2 regions of the Metabacillus sp. 22489 genome follow, and region 2 is predicted to be linked to the other one. Evidence: riboswitches for the same ligand, from Rfam matches in the RefSeq annotation. Region 2 holds a riboswitch; the other holds the start of a gene.

Region 1 (9,498 bases), on a different contig from region 2:
ATATCATATATATCAATTTCTAAACGATTTATTAAATGAAGGAGCAAATCCAAAGGTCCCTCAAAAGCATCAATTTTCACATGATACTGCAATCTTTATCCCACCATTCTTACAAGTAGCCACAATTTAGTATAGAATAAATTCCTCCTATGTCCAATAATATTTCAAAAATTACTTTATATAAAACGAAAAGAAAAACTGTATGAAATAGACTGCTGCCCATACAACTCAGCAAATTGCTCATATATTACAAATGTAAAGCTAATCATTAAGGAGGAATTTAATATGGGTGAACAAGGTTTTAATTATGGCGGAGGATTTGCCTTAATCGTTGTATTATTTATCTTATTAATCATCGTTGGTGCTGCGTGGGTTTATTAATGGAAACAAGGTTGCTGTCTATCAGCAGCCTTTTTCATCTAATCTATGTTAAACTAATTTAACATAAAGTCGTATTTTAGACGAAGGATATGAGGTGCCTTATATGTATGATAAAGAATATATCGACTTTCTCGTACACTTTCATTGTGATCGCGATTATTTTGAATGCCATGAAATTTTAGAAGAACATTGGAAAAAAGACCCACCTAAAAAAAGAAAATCCTATTGGGTTGGACTTATTCAAATTGCAGTCGGATTATATCATCAAAGAAGAGGCAACTTTGCCGGTGCTTTTAAAATGATTTCAAACGCTTTACGTATACTTACTAAGGAGCAATTAGCCTTATCAGAGCTTGGGTTACATAGCAATGATTTATTAAAACAGCTGAAAATTAGAAAAGCTGAAATTCTCGAAGAAAAAGCTTATTATAGCATAAATCTTCCGATTAGCGATGAGAATTTATTAGCGTTATGTATGCAAAAATGTGAGATACAACAAATTCCTTGGGGAAAAGAAAGTAATCTAACAGACGATGACTTAATTCATAAACATATAAATCGCGATAGAAAAGAAGTAATTGAAGAAAGACTAAAACAATTGACAAAGCGAAAAGAAAAAAGAAAAGACACAAAATGAAAAAAGCTTGATTTCTCAAGCTTTTTCATCTTACTATATCGTCTTAATTATTTTGTTCATCGTTACTTTGGCACTTCTCAAGAAATGCTTCTGTTTCCTCATTAGGTATAACTGATTTATTTTTGTACATGTCTTTTAGAGCATTAACCATCTGCTTTCCAATACCTTGACCTCTGTGTGAAGGATTTACTGAAATGTGTTGGACTTCAACAGTTTCTTCGTCTTTAAAAATAACACCTATTGCTCCAATGATGTCCTCATCCTGTTTCCAAAGAAACAATTGCCAATTTTCGTCTGTCTCGTATTGTTTAATTGTTGATTGTAATTGCTTTAAATCCTTTTCAGCTGGCATAAAAGACAAAAGACCCATCGCAATTTTTTCAAAACTTTTTTTAAAGCGTATTAACATATATACCCCTCATTAACAAAATAGCTTTCTTAAAAAGCAAATGTACTTAGTAACTGAATAATACCAAATTTATATAAATACTTCACACAACATTATAAACAGTTTCCTAGTGGTTTTAAACACTTTTCCTAAAAATTAATCGATAACCTTTAGTAAATTTGACATTTCAATTGCAGTAACAGCCGCTTCATATCCTTTATTGCCAGCTTTAGTTCCTGCTCTTTCTACTGCTTGCTCAATTGTTTCAGTTGTTAAAACACCAAATACAACAGGTACACCAGTTTTTAATGCAGCTTGAGAAATTCCCTTTGCTGCTTCATTACAAACATAATCATAATGTGTTGTAGCACCTCTAATAACGGTTCCTAAAGTTATGACAGCATCATATTTTCCTGATTGTGCTAATTTATTTGCAACAAGAGGTAATTCAAAAGCACCTGGAACCCAAGCAACCGTTACGTTCTCCTCTTCAACTCCATGTCTTCTTAATCCATCCTCTGCACCAGTTAAAAGCTTTGATGTAATAAACTCATTAAAACGAGCAACAACAATCGCTATTTTCAATCCACTACCAATTAAATGTCCTTCAAATGTTTTCATCATAATTCCTCCATAATTTTGTTTAATCTATCAACATTAGCTATTTTAGCTAAATTTTTATTTGTTTAAAAATGTAAATAATGACCTAATTTTTCGTTTTTAGTTTTTAAATAATGTTCATTTTCTTCTCTTGCAGGCATTTCGATTGGTATCCGGTCATTTACCGTTAACCCATACCCTTCTAAACCTGCAATTTTTCTTGGATTATTTGTTAATAAATTCATTTTTTCGATTCCAAGATCTTTTAGTATTTGCGCACCAATTCCATAATCCCGAAGATCTGAAGGAAAGCCTAGTTTTTCGTTAGCTTCAACTGTATCATACCCTTGCTCTTGAAGCTTATATGCCCTCATTTTATTTAATAATCCGATACCTCGACCCTCTTGTCTCATGTATAAAAGGACACCTTTTCCAGCCTTTTCAATTTGCGCCAATGCTGCATGTAATTGCGGTCCACAATCACAGCGATAAGAGCCGAAAACATCTCCTGTTAAACATTCAGAATGTACCCGAACTAATACAGGTACTTCACTATTTATTTCGCCTTTTATTAAGGCAACATGTTCCTTCTGATCAAGTAAATTTGAATAACCAATTACCTTAAAGACTCCATATTCTGTCGGAAGGTCAATTTCAATTTCTCTTTTCACTAGCTTTTCACTTTGATTACGGTATTGAATTAAGTCTTTTATTGTAATGATTTTTACTTGAAGTTGTTTAGCTAGTTCTAATAAATCTGGAACTCTTGCCATTGTTCCGTCTTCTTTTATAATTTCACAGATAACTCCACCTGGTTTCGCACCACATAAAATTGATAAATCAACAGCTGCCTCAGTATGTCCTGCTCTTCTTAAAACCCCACCTTCCCTTGCGACTAATGGAAAGGTATGACCTGGGCGTTTAAAATCTGAAGCCTTTGTATCTTCATCTAAAAGGGCTCTAACTGTATCAGCACGTTCAAATGCGCTTATTCCCGTTTTATTTGTTTTATAATCAACGCTAACAGTAAATGCTGTACCGTGTGGGTCTGTATTATGTGATACCATCGGAAACAAATCTAATTTATTAGCCTGTTTTTCTGTAATAGGTACACAAACTAATCCACGTCCATGTTTAATCATAAAATTAATAGCCTCTGGAGTGATACGATCCGCTAAAGCGACAAAGTCTCCCTCGTTTTCCCGATCTTCATCATCAATAACGATCACAACTTTTCCTTCTTTTAAATCCGCTAATGCTTCTTCAATTTTATGAAACATTTTTGAATGGCCCCTTTCTAAACCTTACTAGGCTCTTCCTGAACTTGTCTATTTCCGCTTTAGATGTGCGCTGTGCTGTTCGGGAGCCTTCTTATCGTCTCGTGCCTTCTATCCAATCAACAATGTACCAAAAATCAACACTTCTTTTTACAATAGTTAAAATCTAAAATATTAATAAAAGCCATTTTCTTTTAAAAAAGATAGATTCAATGTGGAGCTTTTCGTTACTTCTTGTTGATTAATAAATTTTTTAAGATATTTCCCAATCATATCACATTCAATATTCACAATATCTCCAACATTTTTTAGTCCAAGAATTGTATCTGATAAAGTATGGGGAATAATCGAAACAGTTACTTTATCCTTTTCTAATCCAAATATCGTTAAGCTAATTCCATCGATAGTAATTGATCCTTTATATATTAATGTGTCAGTTAGTTGCTCATCTACTTCTAGTTCAAAATAAACCGCATTTGAAACACGTTGCTTTTTAACAATTTTTCCAACTCCATCAACATGTCCAGAAACAAAATGACCACCAAAGCGACCATTAGCAGACATCGCTCGTTCCAAATTAACTCTTGAACCATTTTTCAGCATAGATAATGAAGTATGTTTGACAGTTTCAGGCATTACATCTACAGCAAAAGAATCTGCATGAAATTCAGTTACTGTTAAACAGACTCCGTTTACTGCAATGCTGTCTCCAATCGACATATCTTCGATGATCTTGTTTGCACCAATTGTAAAAATAATGGCATCCTTAGTTCCTTGTACATTTTTTATTGTGCCAATTTCTTCAATAATTCCTGTGAACATTATGCGCCCTCCTTCCTTCTATTATTCATCCTGCTCGAAGCCTATAAAAAAAGCCCAAAGTCATAGACTAAGGGCTTTTAATGAGAAATTGATATTTGAGTAAGTCAAATAAGAGTATTTTCTATCTATTTTTCAAAAACAGATAATAAATACACCGCAAAGGTTCGCGCAATTCTTCTCCCATCCAGACTTTAACTGTCGGCTCTAGATTCACACTAGATCAACCGTTAATTAAATTAATTAACGGGTCACGGGCTAAGAAGTTATTTAAATACTTCATCACCGTCGGTAGGGACTTTCACCCTGCCCCGAAGAATAAACAATGATATTTAATTTTTACTACAGTGTTCTTATGTACTCTAGAATGCTCCAGAATATTGATTTAATAAGGATTTTTAAATTATCAAATTAACTAGCGTATCCTAGTGTAATTTATAGTGATAATTAATTTCCTACCAAAATCCTACCACAGCCTACCATTACAAAGACACTTAATTCGTAAGAATATTATCACTACGGAACATAAAAAGCAAGAAATTGATTCTTTGCTTTGTGTTATAATATAAGTAGGAAAAGATATGCCCAACATTTCATTTTCCTTAAACTCTTCTATTGCCAGATAGGAGAGTTTTTACTCATCTTCCTCTATAGCAACCATTTCATCACTAGTGTAATTATGTATTTTAGGCTTAACCACCGTACCATCATGTAATGTTAATGTTAGCTCAGGTATTGCAATAGCGTATTCATGTAGCTTTTTTAAACCTTCAGTGATGGCAGATTGATTATTTTCGCATTTCGCTTCAATTGAAATGTCAAATCTTATTGTTGTTCCAATATAAAACTTTTTAGTTCCATGTGTATTAGCTTGAATATTAATCATTTCAACCTCTCCTTTTTAATTTTATTGAATAATAGCCAAAATCATAAAAGCTTCAACAATTCCAAATAGAGCAATGTATAAATGACCCATTTTAATCTTCATTTTTCCACTCCTTAACTTTTGTTCCACCTTCATGGATTAAGCCAAGTGGCTCATCAGTCCAAAACTCAAATTTTGTAAGGAATGTAAATAAACTAACCTCATTAAGCATTTTCTTAATATCTTGTAGAGTTTGCATTGGATCAAGTACTTGCGTGTTGTCGGCAAGATTCCCACTCATTTCAACCTCATAAGCATCTAAGGATTCATTAAATCTCACCTTTGCGTAAAAGAAAGTTTTTCCAAATGATTGAGTTGAATAGTAAATTGCAAAGTCATCATTGAGTAGAAGTCCATCCAAAAAGTAAGATAAATTGTCAGCTACTGTGATAACTTTAATCTTATTCATAAGCACCCTCCTCCCACACTTCAGTGGGCTAAATATTTTATTTTAGTTCATTTTGAACACTATAATGTTTATCTGTTATCACTATAATATACACTATAGTGTGCATTGTCAACGTTTAATTGAAAAAATGTTCATTAGAATGTATAATTTTTATAAGAGTTTTTTTGAGAGGACGGTATTCAATGATTAAAGTAAACTTATCTAGAATCATGGGAGAAAAGAAACTTAAAATTAGTGACGTAGCTAATATGACAGGATTACATCGTAACGGTATTTCAAAGTTATATAAAGAAGAAACTGACGGAATAAAATTCGAAACGTTAGAAAAGTTATGTGATAAATTGGAATGCGAAATAAGTGATTTACTTGAAATAATTAAAGAAGAAAAAAAACCCACTGAATAACCAGTGGGTTTATGCTATATATAGATAATATAATTTTGAAAAGTTCCACGTAACAAATATTAAGATTGATACTGAAACTAAACCAATTGACTCATCTATAGTTTGATCTGATAACTTTCTTTCAACAACTTTATATGTCCCTATAGTTCCTTTTACTTTTTTCACTTTAATTGGTCTTAATCTTATTTCTTCTTTAGCAAATCTTCCTCTTGAGTCTCTTGGTTGAAGGTTCACATTTTTTCTTTTGCCAGAAGTCATCTATTTTCCTCCTTGGAATTAAGTTCCTCCAAGTTGTCTCCATATATTTGACATTTTATACCATTTTTCTTAATAATTTAGTAACAATATATTTTACAAGTAAATTTATCATATATTGCTATTTTTAAAAGTAAATTAAATATATAAAAACCCACTTTGGATATTTCTAAGTGGGTTAGTCTATATTCTTTTCAACAAATTTCTGTTCTACTTCCATATATAACTTTTTATAGTTATTAATTCTTTCTTCTTGGTCGGCTTCTTCGCCTATATTTTTCATAAATTCATTAATGTATAAATTATAAATAGCAGTAACTAAATAACTTTCAGATCCTTCAATTTCCGTATAACCGCTGTCATAATATCTTTCTATATAGTTATCTACAATATTTGATTCACTTTCGGTTCTTTTTTCACCTTCAAACCATCCGTTTAATATATCAAACACTTCTTTTGAATCTTTCCAAACTGTTTCATTTAACTCACTGACAGAATGTAAATTTGTATTTGTACTCACCTCATTGGTTTGCTCACTATTACTTGAAGAAACATTTCCGCAGCCTACGAGGAATACGAGTATAGAAATAATCAGTATTGCATATTTTATTTTAATCACCCCTTGTAGAGTTTTAATTTATTGCCCTAAACTTTCGCCTAAAATTTCCTCAAGTTCTGCTTCAATTTCTTCTTGAGTCATATCATCTACAGGCTTATATTCTCCTTCTGAATTATAATCAGACGGTTCATCACTTACCCCATTCTCAGGAACATATTCACCTTCCGTATTATAATCATTCGGATTAGTTGATGGTGCAGAAGAATCATTTTCCAACTCTTCTTCAGAGTATGGGGAATCTATTTCGGATTCATAGTCATTTGATGTTTCTGAAGAATCATATGTATCTAATTCTTCATTATTAATTTCCGAAGCACATCCACTTATTAAAAACATAGATATACTAAATATAATTATTTTTTTCATAAACTATCTCCTTTTATTGTTTAATTACATAGTAAAATATTACCACAAAAATTCTAAATAAAGTATAAAATCTTCTTAAAAAAGAACCTACTACCAAATAATATAAATGGTAGTAGGTTTATCTTTAAAATATTATAGCCAATACACTGAACACCCAAAATACAATTATTATCTCCTTATCTGTCTCACTAAACCATACGTCTTTAATAATGTAACTGTTATAAGTACCTTTTACCTTTTTAACCTTCCGTGGTCTGTCATAATATAAATTTGATTCCACCTTGGTTTCTAATTGTTCTGGAAGGAATCTCCCCTTCTCGTCTCTCTGTCTGTTGTTTACATCCAGTTTGTTCTGCTTCTTTCCTGACCTCTCTAACAGTTCCCTTAGCTGATTTTCCTCTTGTATGGATAGCATTGAAGTGCAAACCTCCCTCTACTATTGTTGATGTGTTATCCATCCATAATCCAACGTTATCCACCTTCCAATTAGATTGGGGAAGAGGTGCGTCACTAGATTTATAGTTTGATAATATCCGTTTAAAATGATCTGAATGTGCAGCAACATGTAAAGCTAACCTAAGCAATTGATTACGGTCGAGTGTAGTTGAATGGAATAGGTCATTGATATAGGCCTTATAAGTGTCTGAATACCTTACTGTAGGTCTATACATTCCTTAACACCTTCTCGTCATTTATTAACTCATATAACTGGCTACGTCCCTCATAAGTCAGGTAGACGTACTTACTCTCAAGTAGATAAATAGCCAATTCCTTCGTCATTTTAACTCCTCCTATTATTACGTCTTAAAGACGTTTGATAGTAGAGTATATTTAGGGAGACTTGTCCGTTATCACAAAAATTTTGTGATTTATAAAATTATTTTCATGATAGAAAAAGGATTAATTTCATCTATATAGAATTTATTTGTAGATACCAATTGGGGGACTATTATGTTAGTAAGTAAAATTAAGGGTTATATAGAATTATCACCTTTATCTAGAGATGAAATTAGAAAAGCAATGAATGTATCTAACAATACAATATCTGCTTGGTGTTCCGGTAAGTCCAGACCATCATTGGAAGATGCGTTTAAGCTATCTAGATTGTTAAATGTGACGGTTGAGGATTTGTATGAGTATAAAGAAGAGTAAAAATTATTAGGAGTGTTAAACAGTGAATATTGATTGGCTAACTTTAGGAGTTAATTCTGCAATTAGTTTATTTTTAAGCTTTATTATGTTTTCTTTAGGATTAAGAGCTGGAAAAGAAAGGACTGACAGAAAAGAGGTTAGAGAAAAGTATAGAAATCTCACTATATATTTTGATGAAATATTAAAAGGTTTTAAAGATAATGTGCCAAAAAAATGGAGTGATTTTTATGTTAAGGAGGTATTAACAGTTAGAGAGTTAGATGAGAAGAATGAATTATTGGAACTTAATTATCGCTTAATAAAAAGACTGTTGCATATTGAATTAGATTCATTAAAATTTGGTCATGTCCTATATCATGATGAAGCGCCAAAGATTGGTGATATTTTGCAAGATTCTTTAAAGGAACATGATATCGAAGTAAAAGATGGTTCATATGAATATTACACTCCAGGTAAGATAGAACCTAAGCCAGGTAGAAGCATTGTATTAATACAAGTAAATCAACTTCAGTGGATTTTCAAGGATAAAAGTATCTTAGAAGCAATAAATCGAAACTACGATCAAAATAATGTTTTTTATTTGGATTGTCGAATTAATACGAATAAACCTAATGACAAAAGCAATATCAAAATTTATAGCACCGATTTTACTAAAGAGCAAATGATAGATTTTGTTGATACTGTATTTAAGAATGTTGAACAAAATATAGATATAATTGATATTTATAATAAGCAAAGCAAACTTCTTAAAGAAAATCAAAAAATTGTAAAGTTATTAAAAAAGAAAACAAAGGAGCCTTATCCTTTTTGGAATACTGTAGGGAATTCTATAACTGACCTTTTTAAATAACAATTAGTTAAATATCAATATATAAATCATTTATTATCCGGATTTATAAAAAACTTGTCAAAAATGGTAAAATTATGTATTATAAAAATCAAGAACATATGTTTTATATCTTTTAATAATTAGGGGGTAAATAAATGTACAAATACTTAGAAGAAGGCCCGAATTGGGAGCCAAATGATGATATTAATAATATTCAAGGATTAATTGATTTAATAGTTGATGACTTCGGAAATTATTATACTCCTTACCGCACACGGAATGAAGGTTATAAACTTACTGAAGTAATGTTATGTCACGCACTATATGACGAATCATTTTCTACTGTTTTTTATTCAGAAAACATTGATGAATATAAATATAGTCATTTAGGGGAATTATTGCTTGACAGAATGAATGAACATTTAAAATACTTAAAT
Region 2 (9,498 bases):
CTTACGTTACCTTAGATGATAACCAAGGTATTGTAGAAGTTCCAGAAGTACTTGAAGAAGATATGATGGACGCATATGAAGGTTGTCCAACAGATTCAATCAAAATTGCAGATGAAAAATTTGATGGTGACGCATTAAAATTTGAATAGATGCTGGGGTTTCATTGTATCAGACGAGCCCATTAAAAAATAAAAAGAAAAAACCTCTGATAAATCTGAGGTTTTTTTCTTTTGACTAGGTTCGTTAATTAACTTTGTTACTGTAAGAAACAATTTATAAAAACCTTTTTAATGGATTAGTAATTGATTTGTTAACCATGTTTTAATTTTTGAAATTAATGCTGCGAGTAAGATTGCAACAATTACCCCTTTTATTAAGTTAAAAGGTAATATAGCTGCGACAACAAGTTGTTTTAGTGACTCTTGAGACATTGCTGGCATATTTAAAAATAATGTATAAGCTGGCATAAAGACATAATAATTTAAAATGCTCATAACGATTGTCATCAATAAAGTACCAATTGTTAATCCTATAAAAAGTCCCTTCATACTTCTAAAGCGTCTAAAAAATACAGCTGTTGGAATGATAAATATAGTTCCAGCAATAAAGTTAGATATTTCCCCCACAGGAACACCTGTCGCACTTCCTTGAATTAAATAATGTAGTACATTTTTTATTACTTCAACCATTATTCCAGCTGCAGGACCAAATACAATTGCAGCAATTAAAGCTGGTACATCACTAAAATCAATCTGCAAAAACGTTGGAAATCCTGGAAATGGAAAATCAAGCATCATAAGCAGATAAGCAATGGTACTTAACATTCCTACTGTTACATTTTTTCTGACACGACTTTGTTGCATTATTGACTCTCCTTTTCTGATCGCACTTGAAAAAGAGAAAGTTCTTGTTTTAGACATAATAAAAAGCCCCAATAATTAGATGTTTCTCAATACATAACATCTCAGGTTGGGGCATTGTTGTAGACATGTCTAAATAAACGTTAAACTATGAAAAATTTAAACGTTTGAACCTCCATCTTCTCTCATCCAGACTTTACTGTCGGTTCCGGAATCTCACCGGATCATGCCTTTTCTTGCAGGCTCGCGGACTTCAAAATTTCTACTGTTATCAGCTAAAGCTAAAATTCGCTCTACTAACAGCATCCCCAACAAGATTAACTTAGGGATTAATCCATTTCTTCACCGCCGGTCGGGAATTTCACCCTGCCCCGAAGATTGATCATATTTTTTTCATAAGTATATAACGAAATAGATGATTTGTATATTAATTTGCTTAGGAAAAATGACTATATATAATAGAAGGAATTAGGAAGCGTTTTCAATTATTTTAATTAAAATGAATTAAACTATGGAGTATTTTATATGAAGTACAATTGTAAAAAACAATGGAAGCTATCTAGAAATAAGCACCTAATATCTAGTGTTTATACTGCCAGTTGTCCCCACCAATCACTTCTTCTTAAAAGCTTTTATTATAGGTGGGGATAACTGCCAGTATAAATGTGCCTACGTTATGTATTAGGGTTAATAACCAATACTTGATTAGGATAAATGGTTTCATTTATCAATTGGTTATTCTTTTTAATTGAATTTGCATCGGTCTTATATTCATTCGCAATTGACTGTAGTGTATCACCTTTTTGCACAACATAGGTTTCCATTTTATTTACATAAACAACTAGCTTATCACCTTCATAAATCAGATCAGACTGAAGTTGATTCCATTCTTGTATGGCTTGAACCGAAACTTTATATTTCTGTGAGAATTCCCATAATGTATCTCCCTTTTTAATTGTTACTACTTGTTTATTGCTCTCAGTATCTTTTTTTTCTTGTTTTATACTACTTCTTCCCACTATTGAATTATTCATTTCAGTCTTCATCGCTTTATGCTTAACAGCTTGTTCTTCGGAAGTTGGATTTTCAATGTTTTTATTTGCTGATACAGAATTACTTGGTAATTCAAAGACAAATAACGGATCAAGCGCATTATTTTTTTCAGCGGTCCATTCTCCTTTATGTAATTCAAAATGAAGGTGAGTCCCCCTTGATACCCCAGTATTTCCAATAATACCTAGTAGCTGTCCTTTATTTATAGTCTCTCCTTCTTTAACTAACCTTTTACTGAGATGAGCATAAACAGTTTCATACCCTTCAGGATGTTGTACAAAAACAACATGTCCATAAGAATCAGAATAATAGGACTTAGAGACAACTCCATCTGACACAGAAATTATTTCCGTTCCTTCAGGTGCTGCAATATCAACACCTTTGTGATTCCCATTTCTAGTACCAAATGTATCTGTTATTTTCCCTCCATGAACAGGCTGAATCCAGTGTTGCTCCAACTCGTCTATGTATGATTTAGCAAAAGCAATCTTTTGATTCCCAACCGCCGTAACAAATACTATAGCAACAATCAACAAAACCATATGTTTTATACTTTTCAACATTTCATTCTCCCCCTACATTTTTTGCTCTTCGTCATGGTCTAACAGTGATCATCTTAGAAGTTAACCTGACCACACTTCACCAGCATGCACTACTTTCGTACAATTATGCTTAGGCTTGAATTCAATAATAGGACAACAAAACAATTTACTCTTTTTTAAACTACACGTCCATTGTATGTAGACGGGTTATAAAAAAGAACAAGTGTAGTATATAACATAATTTTCCACATTATACATCCATTTTGCTCTTACAGTATTTCTTTTATAAAATTCATTTTTTTATTTAAATATAAAAAAGAGGCTCATATACAAAGAGCCTCTTAATGTTCTTCAATTGGGTTTGGTGAAAACGGTACTTCAATTGGGTGTGCTACATCCATAACACCAATATGATTAATATCAATTCCTTTAAAATAGACTGTTTTAAAACCAAACTCTTTTGCGGAAAGCAAAATGGATTCTAACATAATAACAAATTCTTGATTATCCTCAAATTTGCTGCCAGCTTCAAATTCTACTTCTAATTGCTCGCCGTTTTCAAAAATATTTTTTATTATAATATGATTGACTATTGTTGGCTTTAGTTCATGATCCAATCCAGTTTTCATCGCATCTATTGCTTGTTCAATAGAATCATATGAATTTGGAGAAGGTACTAGAAGCTTTTGTGTTTCTTCACTGTATTGGTAAAGAAAATACGCCTTCTTTAATTCTTTCTGCATTTCTACTTCATTTTTCACACCATAATTCGAAAGCTCTATTCCTTGTTTATCATTTGTATATAAATTTGCTTTTTTATAATTATCCCATCTAAACGTTTCAATTACAGAATTTAGAAATAACGTTTCTTCACTGCTTCCGCTTATCTGTACATCTTTATGATAATCAATATTAACCTCTTCATTATTTGTTTCTTCATCTATTTCTGCCCCTGATAATTCAAAGGAGATAGGTCCAAGCTCATCACTGTAAATCTCCGGTTTTATTTCCTCTATTACCTCGATCTTTTTCTTCTTATCATTTAATTCAAGACTTACCGGTAAAATTAGCTCCGCCTGATCATTTGTAAAGCCTACAGTTATTATATCTTCTGCTTCACTTGCCTTTGTCACAAATGTTTCTTTCTGATCTTCCATCAATACTTGATTTAGTTGATGGTCAACATCTTCATTCTTATCATTTGAAATAGTCTGTTCACTCGCTTGACCATCATCCTGAACTGCTGTCTCGATTTTTGCCTTCTCTGAATTAGATAAATCCATTGCAGTTTCTTGTTCTTTTGCACCTTGTTCCAGAATAAGTGGTGTTAATATTGCGATAAGGAATAGTGCAGCAGCAGTTGCTATCGAAGGCGCAATCCAATTTTTTTTCTTTTTTCTCGATTGTATTTTAAATTGAATAGACTGATAAATCTCATCTGCAGTTTGTTTATCTTTGACAAGTGGCATTTGATTTAAAAGACGTTCAATCTGTTTCTCATTCCAATCCGGTTTTTTCAATTGAATGCCCCTCCTTTTCAGAGATGCTAATCATATGTTTTTGTAAATGTTTTAACGCTCTGTGTTGTGTCGTTTTAACCTTGCTAGTTGTCCAGCCTAATGCTTCAGCAGTTTCAGTTATCGATAGGTCTTGCAAATATCTTAAAATAAGCACGGAACGCTGATCTAACGTACAATGATCTAACGCACGATACATCCATTGGATCTGTTCATTTTGTAACGCAATTTCATCTGGTAATGGCTGATGATCTTGAATTTGCTGTTTATCCCAATCAAATTTATCGATAATTCTTTGCCTTATTGTCTTTTGTTTGCGAAAGCTATCAATTGCCACATGCCTAGCTATAGAAAATAGCCAAGTCTTCTCACTACTTCTACCTTCGAACTTATCATAAGCTTTTAATACACGTATATATACTTCCTGAACTAAATCTTCAGCTTGTTCACGATTTTTCACCATATAAAATAAAAATTGAAATAAATCATGATGATAATTACTATATAATCTTTGAAAGGTATCCTCCATGAATGCCCCTCCATTTCTAAATTAGTCGAAAAGGAATTAAAAAAGTTGCAAAATAGCAACCAGAAATATTAATGTAATATTAATGTAACATTTGTAATTAACTAATATTTACTTTAGCATAATTTCTATCAAACTACGAATAGATTTTTCTATTATTTACTAACTTTTAAATTCCTTAAGCAATCAAAAAAATAGACTCACCACTTTATAAAGTACCAACTAGTGGTGAGTCGTTGTCCTTCGACTTTTCTGTATAGAGGAATTATTCTTTAGAAGGTTTTGTTTTAAAGACTAATGCGCTTCTTTCATATTCAATATCACGGACACCTAAACGATAATTAATAACTCTTGCTATTGCAAAAAGATAGTCAGATAATCGGTTTAGATAAATCAAAACATTCTGATTAATCTCTACTTCTTTTTGCAAAGTGACTGTACAACGTTCTGCTCTTCTAACAACCGTTCTTGCAATATGTAATACTGCTGACGCACCACTACCTCCAGGCAAAATAAACTTTTCAAGCTCTGGTGCTTCCTTAACATAATGATCAATTCGTTCTTCAAGATATTCCACCATTTGAATAGTCGTTTTATAAGGATATTTTTCTTTTACAACAGCTAAGTCTCCTCCACAATCGAATAATTCATGCTGGATCTTTACTAACTCTTGATAAATATCAGCAAACTGCTCATCCTTTAACAATGTCATTGCTTGCCCAATAAAGGAGTTTGCTTCATCTATCGTTCCATATGCCTCCACACGTATGTCATCTTTCTCAACTCTTCCTCCTATAATGCTTGTTTGCCCTTGATCACCTGTTTTTGTATATAATTTCACTTCATCCACTCCTAGTAATAAATTCATATTTAGTTTATTGTATTTCTTACTACCTTTTAGCTTTTTGAAGTGATATCTTTCATACAGTTAGTTATAATATTTAAGTCTAGTCTGTTTTCAACTTTAAAACTGTATTAATGTAATTTGAAAGCAATAGGTTATAGGTCCATTCCATGTTCCTTATGAAACAAGATTGTTCGGCAAAATCATTCAGCTTCCAACTTTTTTCGTGGTAGGATGATACTAAATGTCGTACCTTCACCTATTTTACTATGAACTTGAATTTTACCATGATGTGCTTCAACGATATTTTTAGCAATCGCTAAGCCTAATCCTGTTCCTGATCTTCCACGAGTCCTTGCTTTATCTGCCTTATAAAATCTTTCAAAAACAAAAGGTAAATCCTCTTCTGGAATACCACTACCTGAATCCTTAACGCGAATCATTAAACCATTTTCCTTCATATCAACATTAATAATTACGGATCCATTTTCAGCTGTATGCCTTATTGCGTTATCAACTAAATTCGTTAAAACTTGTTCGATTCGATCTGGATCAAAAACGTACTCTTTTTCAACTAATTGAATTTTCCCCTCGATATATATCGATTTTTCTCTCGCAATACCTTGGAATTTCCGTACAATTTTATCGATAAATTGTTCAACGTTTACGGTCTCATGATTTAACGTAATATGCCCGGCTTCCATTCTCGCTAAATCTAATAGATCGTTTACTAATCTTCCCATTCGTAATGATTCATCATATATAATTTGCGCAATTTCCTTTTTTTCTTCCTCAGAGCTTGCAATATCATCGACGATCGCTTCACTGTATCCTTGGAGCATTGAAATTGGAGTTCGTAATTCATGACTAACATTTGCAATAAAATCTTTTCTTAATTTATCCAAACGGCGTTCCTCTGTCATATCTCTAAGAACTGCAACTGCTCCACGAACATATGATTGATTATATAAGGGACTCATAAGTATAACCCAGCTTCTCCCTTGTAAAGTTATTTCATGAGCCTGTTCCTTATTCATCGTAACAACATATTCAAATAACTGTTTCACTTCAATAGGGAGCTCTTGATGTTTTTGAACATTCTTTCCTTGCTCAAAGTACCAAGCTTGTAAAAAACGTTCGGCAGGTGGATTTGTAATGAGAATTGATCCATCAATATTTAACGTAATAACTCCGTCAGCCATGCTACTTAATATATTTGTTAAATGTTCCTTTTCCTGACTTAACGCATTTATATGAAACTTTAATTGTTTTCCCATTTGGTTAAATGCAATTCCTAAATCACCAATTTCGTCATTTGACATTATCGGTACACTAGTATCAAATTCGCCTCTAGCTAAGTTTTGTGCTACTTCCTTCATTTTTCTTAACGGATACGTAATCCTTGTTGAAAGAAAGAATGCAAAAATAGTTGTTAAGACAATCGCTATGCCTGCAGCTAATAAGATAAATTGTGTTGTATGTTTTGTTGTTTCCTGAACAGCCAGCAAAGACTGGGAAATAAATACCGCACCATTTTCATTATCCTTATCTTTATATGGTATTCCGACAATGAGTACTTCATCTTCATTATTCTCTACCTGATTTATAGTGTTAACCAAATTCGTTCGTTTACTTACTTCTTTTCGATCTGTTAAAACCTTTCGTAATTCAGGATCATTTTGTATATTTTTATATTGCAAATGAGGGATTTTATCAGACTTATTTGACAAGATCTCGTTTTCCTTTTCATTCTCGATAATAAGGATATCTGTTAAATCATCTGTCAATTCCCTTGAAATAGATATTGCTAAATCTCGATCCTGATGCCTTTCCATTATATTCGATACTTTTGTCGCCAATTGATTTAATTCTTCCTCAGCAACATTAACATGATAATTTTCAATAAACTCAAGCATCAAAACAGTTAGGACGAATAAGACAAACGAAACTAATAACAATATTGTTGCCCATAATTTCCCAACAACACTTCTAAATAGAATCATGCATTAGTAACCTCAAACTTATATCCTACTCCCCAAACGGTTACAATCATTTTTGCAGCTTCTGGAGATACTTTACTTAGTTTTTCACGAAGTCGTTTTACATGTGTATCAACTGTTCTTAAATCACCAAAAAATTCATATTGCCATACTTCCTTTAATAATTTTTCTCGGTCATACACCTTATCTGGTGTTCTTGCTAAAAAGTATAAAAGTTCATATTCTTTCGGTGTTAAACTTACTTCAGACCCATCCGCTGTAACCCGATGAGCATCATGATCAATTGATAGATGTGGGAAAACAATAACATTTTTTGTTTTCGTTTCTGTTTTTAAATATGAAGTTTGAGAAGCTCGACGTAATAAAGCTTTTACACGGAGTACAACTTCACGAGGACTAAATGGTTTTACAATATAATCATCTGTTCCAACCTCAAAGCCTTGAACACGATTTGCTTCTTCTCCTTTTGCAGTAAGCATAATAATCGGAGTGGCGATTTTTTCTCTTAACTTTTTGCAAACCTCAATCCCATCAATTCCAGGCATCATAATATCAAGCATGATTAAATCGAAATCATTATTTAATCCTAATTCAAGTGCCTCTGTTCCATTCTCAGCTTCGATAATCTCATAATTTTCTCTCTCTAAATACATCTTTAACAAACGACGGATTCTCTCTTCATCATCTACAACTAATATCTTTGCATTATGGTTCTCTTCCATTTTATCTGCCTCCTAAATTTAAAGCCTCAATATATTCATGTTGAATTGGAGCAATTTTAACATATTAGTAAAAAGCCTTCACTGCAAGAGAGTGAAGGCTTTAATAGCAGTGTACTACAAAATTTCTTACTTTTACACTTTTTATATTACTTTCTCTCTAGTTTTTACATTTTTCTCTTATGCATAAGAATGCAAGCCTGCAATAACTAAGTTCACGAAAATTAGATTAAACATGATGATAGCAAAACCAATGACTGCTAACCAAGCAGATTTTTCACCATGCCACCCTTTCGACAGTCGCAAATGTAAGTATGCTGCATAAAATAACCAAGTTATTAGGGCCCATACTTCTTTCGGATCCCAACCCCAAAAGCGTGTCCAGGCAATTTGCGCCCAAATCATCGCAAATATTAGAGCACCTAATGTAAAGATTGGAAACCCGATAGCAACAGAACGATAACCTATTTCATCCACAAGTTCAAGGTTCACATTTTTAGTAAACGGCTTGATTACTGCAGATATTCGTTTTCTAAAAATAAGTCTTAAGATACCATATAATATTGTACCAATTAAAACAGACCAAATAACAGTATTTAGTTTTGCAGCTGAGATAAGTGCTGGTAATTCAAGAAGTGGTTCAAAGCGTCCTTCTGTTACTAATTCGCCCTCGTTCGGTCCTACAAGTGCAGGCAATTGAAAAGACATAACCGCTTCTTTTCCTTCTTTATCCACCCAGTTAAAATCCGCTTGATAATCAAAACTTCTAAAGATAGTTGTAATAAGGATAAATCCAAGGGTTACAACTAACACATACATAATACTCTCTAGCCAAAACGTTTTTTTCGACGATTTCTTTTGGTCTACTACAGTCACTAAGTGAATAATTCCAGCAATCGCACTAATAGCTAAAATCGCTTGACCAAGTGCAGCTGTCGTTACATGAATATATAACCAATGACTTTGCAATGATGGAATTAATGGTGTAATGTCTGACGGAAACATACTCCCATATGCAATTAATAAAAGAACAATCGGTAATGTAAACAACCCTAAAATTGCAACTTTATAAATGAAATATAGAATAATAAAAGCTAGAACAAGCATCATCCCAAATGCTGTAGCAAACTCAAACAAGTTACTTACTGGTGCATGCCCTGAGGCAATCCACCTAGTAATAAAATAGCCGATATTTGCAATAAATCCAGCAATGGTTGTGCCAACAGCTAAAACTGTCCATTTACTTACTTTTTCTATTTTTTTTCGCTTATCGCGTATTGAACCTCCAAATAGAAAAATGGCCACTAAATAAAGGATAAAAGCAATTTCAAGTAATGTACTACTTAGTGCTGCCACATTTTCCCCTCCTTTATGACTCGTCCTTCTGTTCCTTTGGTATTGTTAGCGCTGTATCTTTGAATATAGTTTTCATTTCAT

The links. A riboswitch is a leader RNA that binds a small molecule or an ion and turns the genes downstream of it on or off. The one in region 2 is predicted to bind FMN.
Region 1: linked by a shared signal. The riboswitch ahead of ribE (riboflavin synthase) and the one ahead of ACTJJ9_RS23265 (ECF transporter S component) in region 2 are both predicted to bind FMN.

What each region holds. Positions count from the first base shown of each region.
Region 1 is NZ_JBQENT010000061.1:14,785-24,282, reverse strand. Features, by position in the region: gene ACTJJ9_RS23845 (segregation/condensation protein A) at 1-92, opposite strand, end outside; gene ACTJJ9_RS23840 (YjcZ family sporulation protein) at 286-381, shown strand; gene ACTJJ9_RS23835 (DUF309 domain-containing protein) at 485-1,018, shown strand; gene ACTJJ9_RS23830 (GNAT family N-acetyltransferase) at 1,062-1,427, opposite strand; gene ribH (6,7-dimethyl-8-ribityllumazine synthase) at 1,563-2,030, opposite strand; gene ACTJJ9_RS23820 (bifunctional 3,4-dihydroxy-2-butanone-4-phosphate synthase/GTP cyclohydrolase II) at 2,093-3,286, opposite strand; gene ribE (riboflavin synthase) at 3,458-4,105, opposite strand; FMN riboswitch at 4,274-4,425, opposite strand; gene ACTJJ9_RS23810 (hypothetical protein) at 4,737-4,988, opposite strand; gene ACTJJ9_RS23805 (hypothetical protein) at 5,080-5,436, opposite strand; gene ACTJJ9_RS23800 (helix-turn-helix domain-containing protein) at 5,619-5,840, shown strand; gene ACTJJ9_RS23795 (hypothetical protein) at 5,850-6,098, opposite strand; gene ACTJJ9_RS23790 (hypothetical protein) at 6,274-6,615, opposite strand; gene ACTJJ9_RS23785 (hypothetical protein) at 6,733-7,080, opposite strand; gene ACTJJ9_RS23780 (hypothetical protein) at 7,338-7,751, opposite strand; gene ACTJJ9_RS23775 (helix-turn-helix transcriptional regulator) at 8,032-8,232, shown strand; gene ACTJJ9_RS23770 (hypothetical protein) at 8,255-9,082, shown strand; gene ACTJJ9_RS23765 (hypothetical protein) at 9,217-9,498, shown strand, end outside.
Region 2 is NZ_JBQENT010000057.1:7,326-16,823, reverse strand. Features, by position in the region: gene ACTJJ9_RS23270 (ferredoxin) at 1-149, shown strand, start outside; gene ACTJJ9_RS23265 (ECF transporter S component) at 288-866, opposite strand; FMN riboswitch at 1,034-1,243, opposite strand; gene ACTJJ9_RS23260 (M23 family metallopeptidase) at 1,535-2,476, opposite strand; gene ACTJJ9_RS23255 (hypothetical protein) at 2,797-3,975, opposite strand; gene sigX (RNA polymerase sigma factor SigX) at 3,953-4,501, opposite strand; gene ACTJJ9_RS23245 (cob(I)yrinic acid a,c-diamide adenosyltransferase) at 4,764-5,339, opposite strand; gene ACTJJ9_RS23240 (ATP-binding protein) at 5,546-7,345, opposite strand; gene ACTJJ9_RS23235 (response regulator transcription factor) at 7,342-8,064, opposite strand; gene ccsB (c-type cytochrome biogenesis protein CcsB) at 8,242-9,417, opposite strand; gene resB (cytochrome c biogenesis protein ResB) at 9,431-9,498, opposite strand, start outside.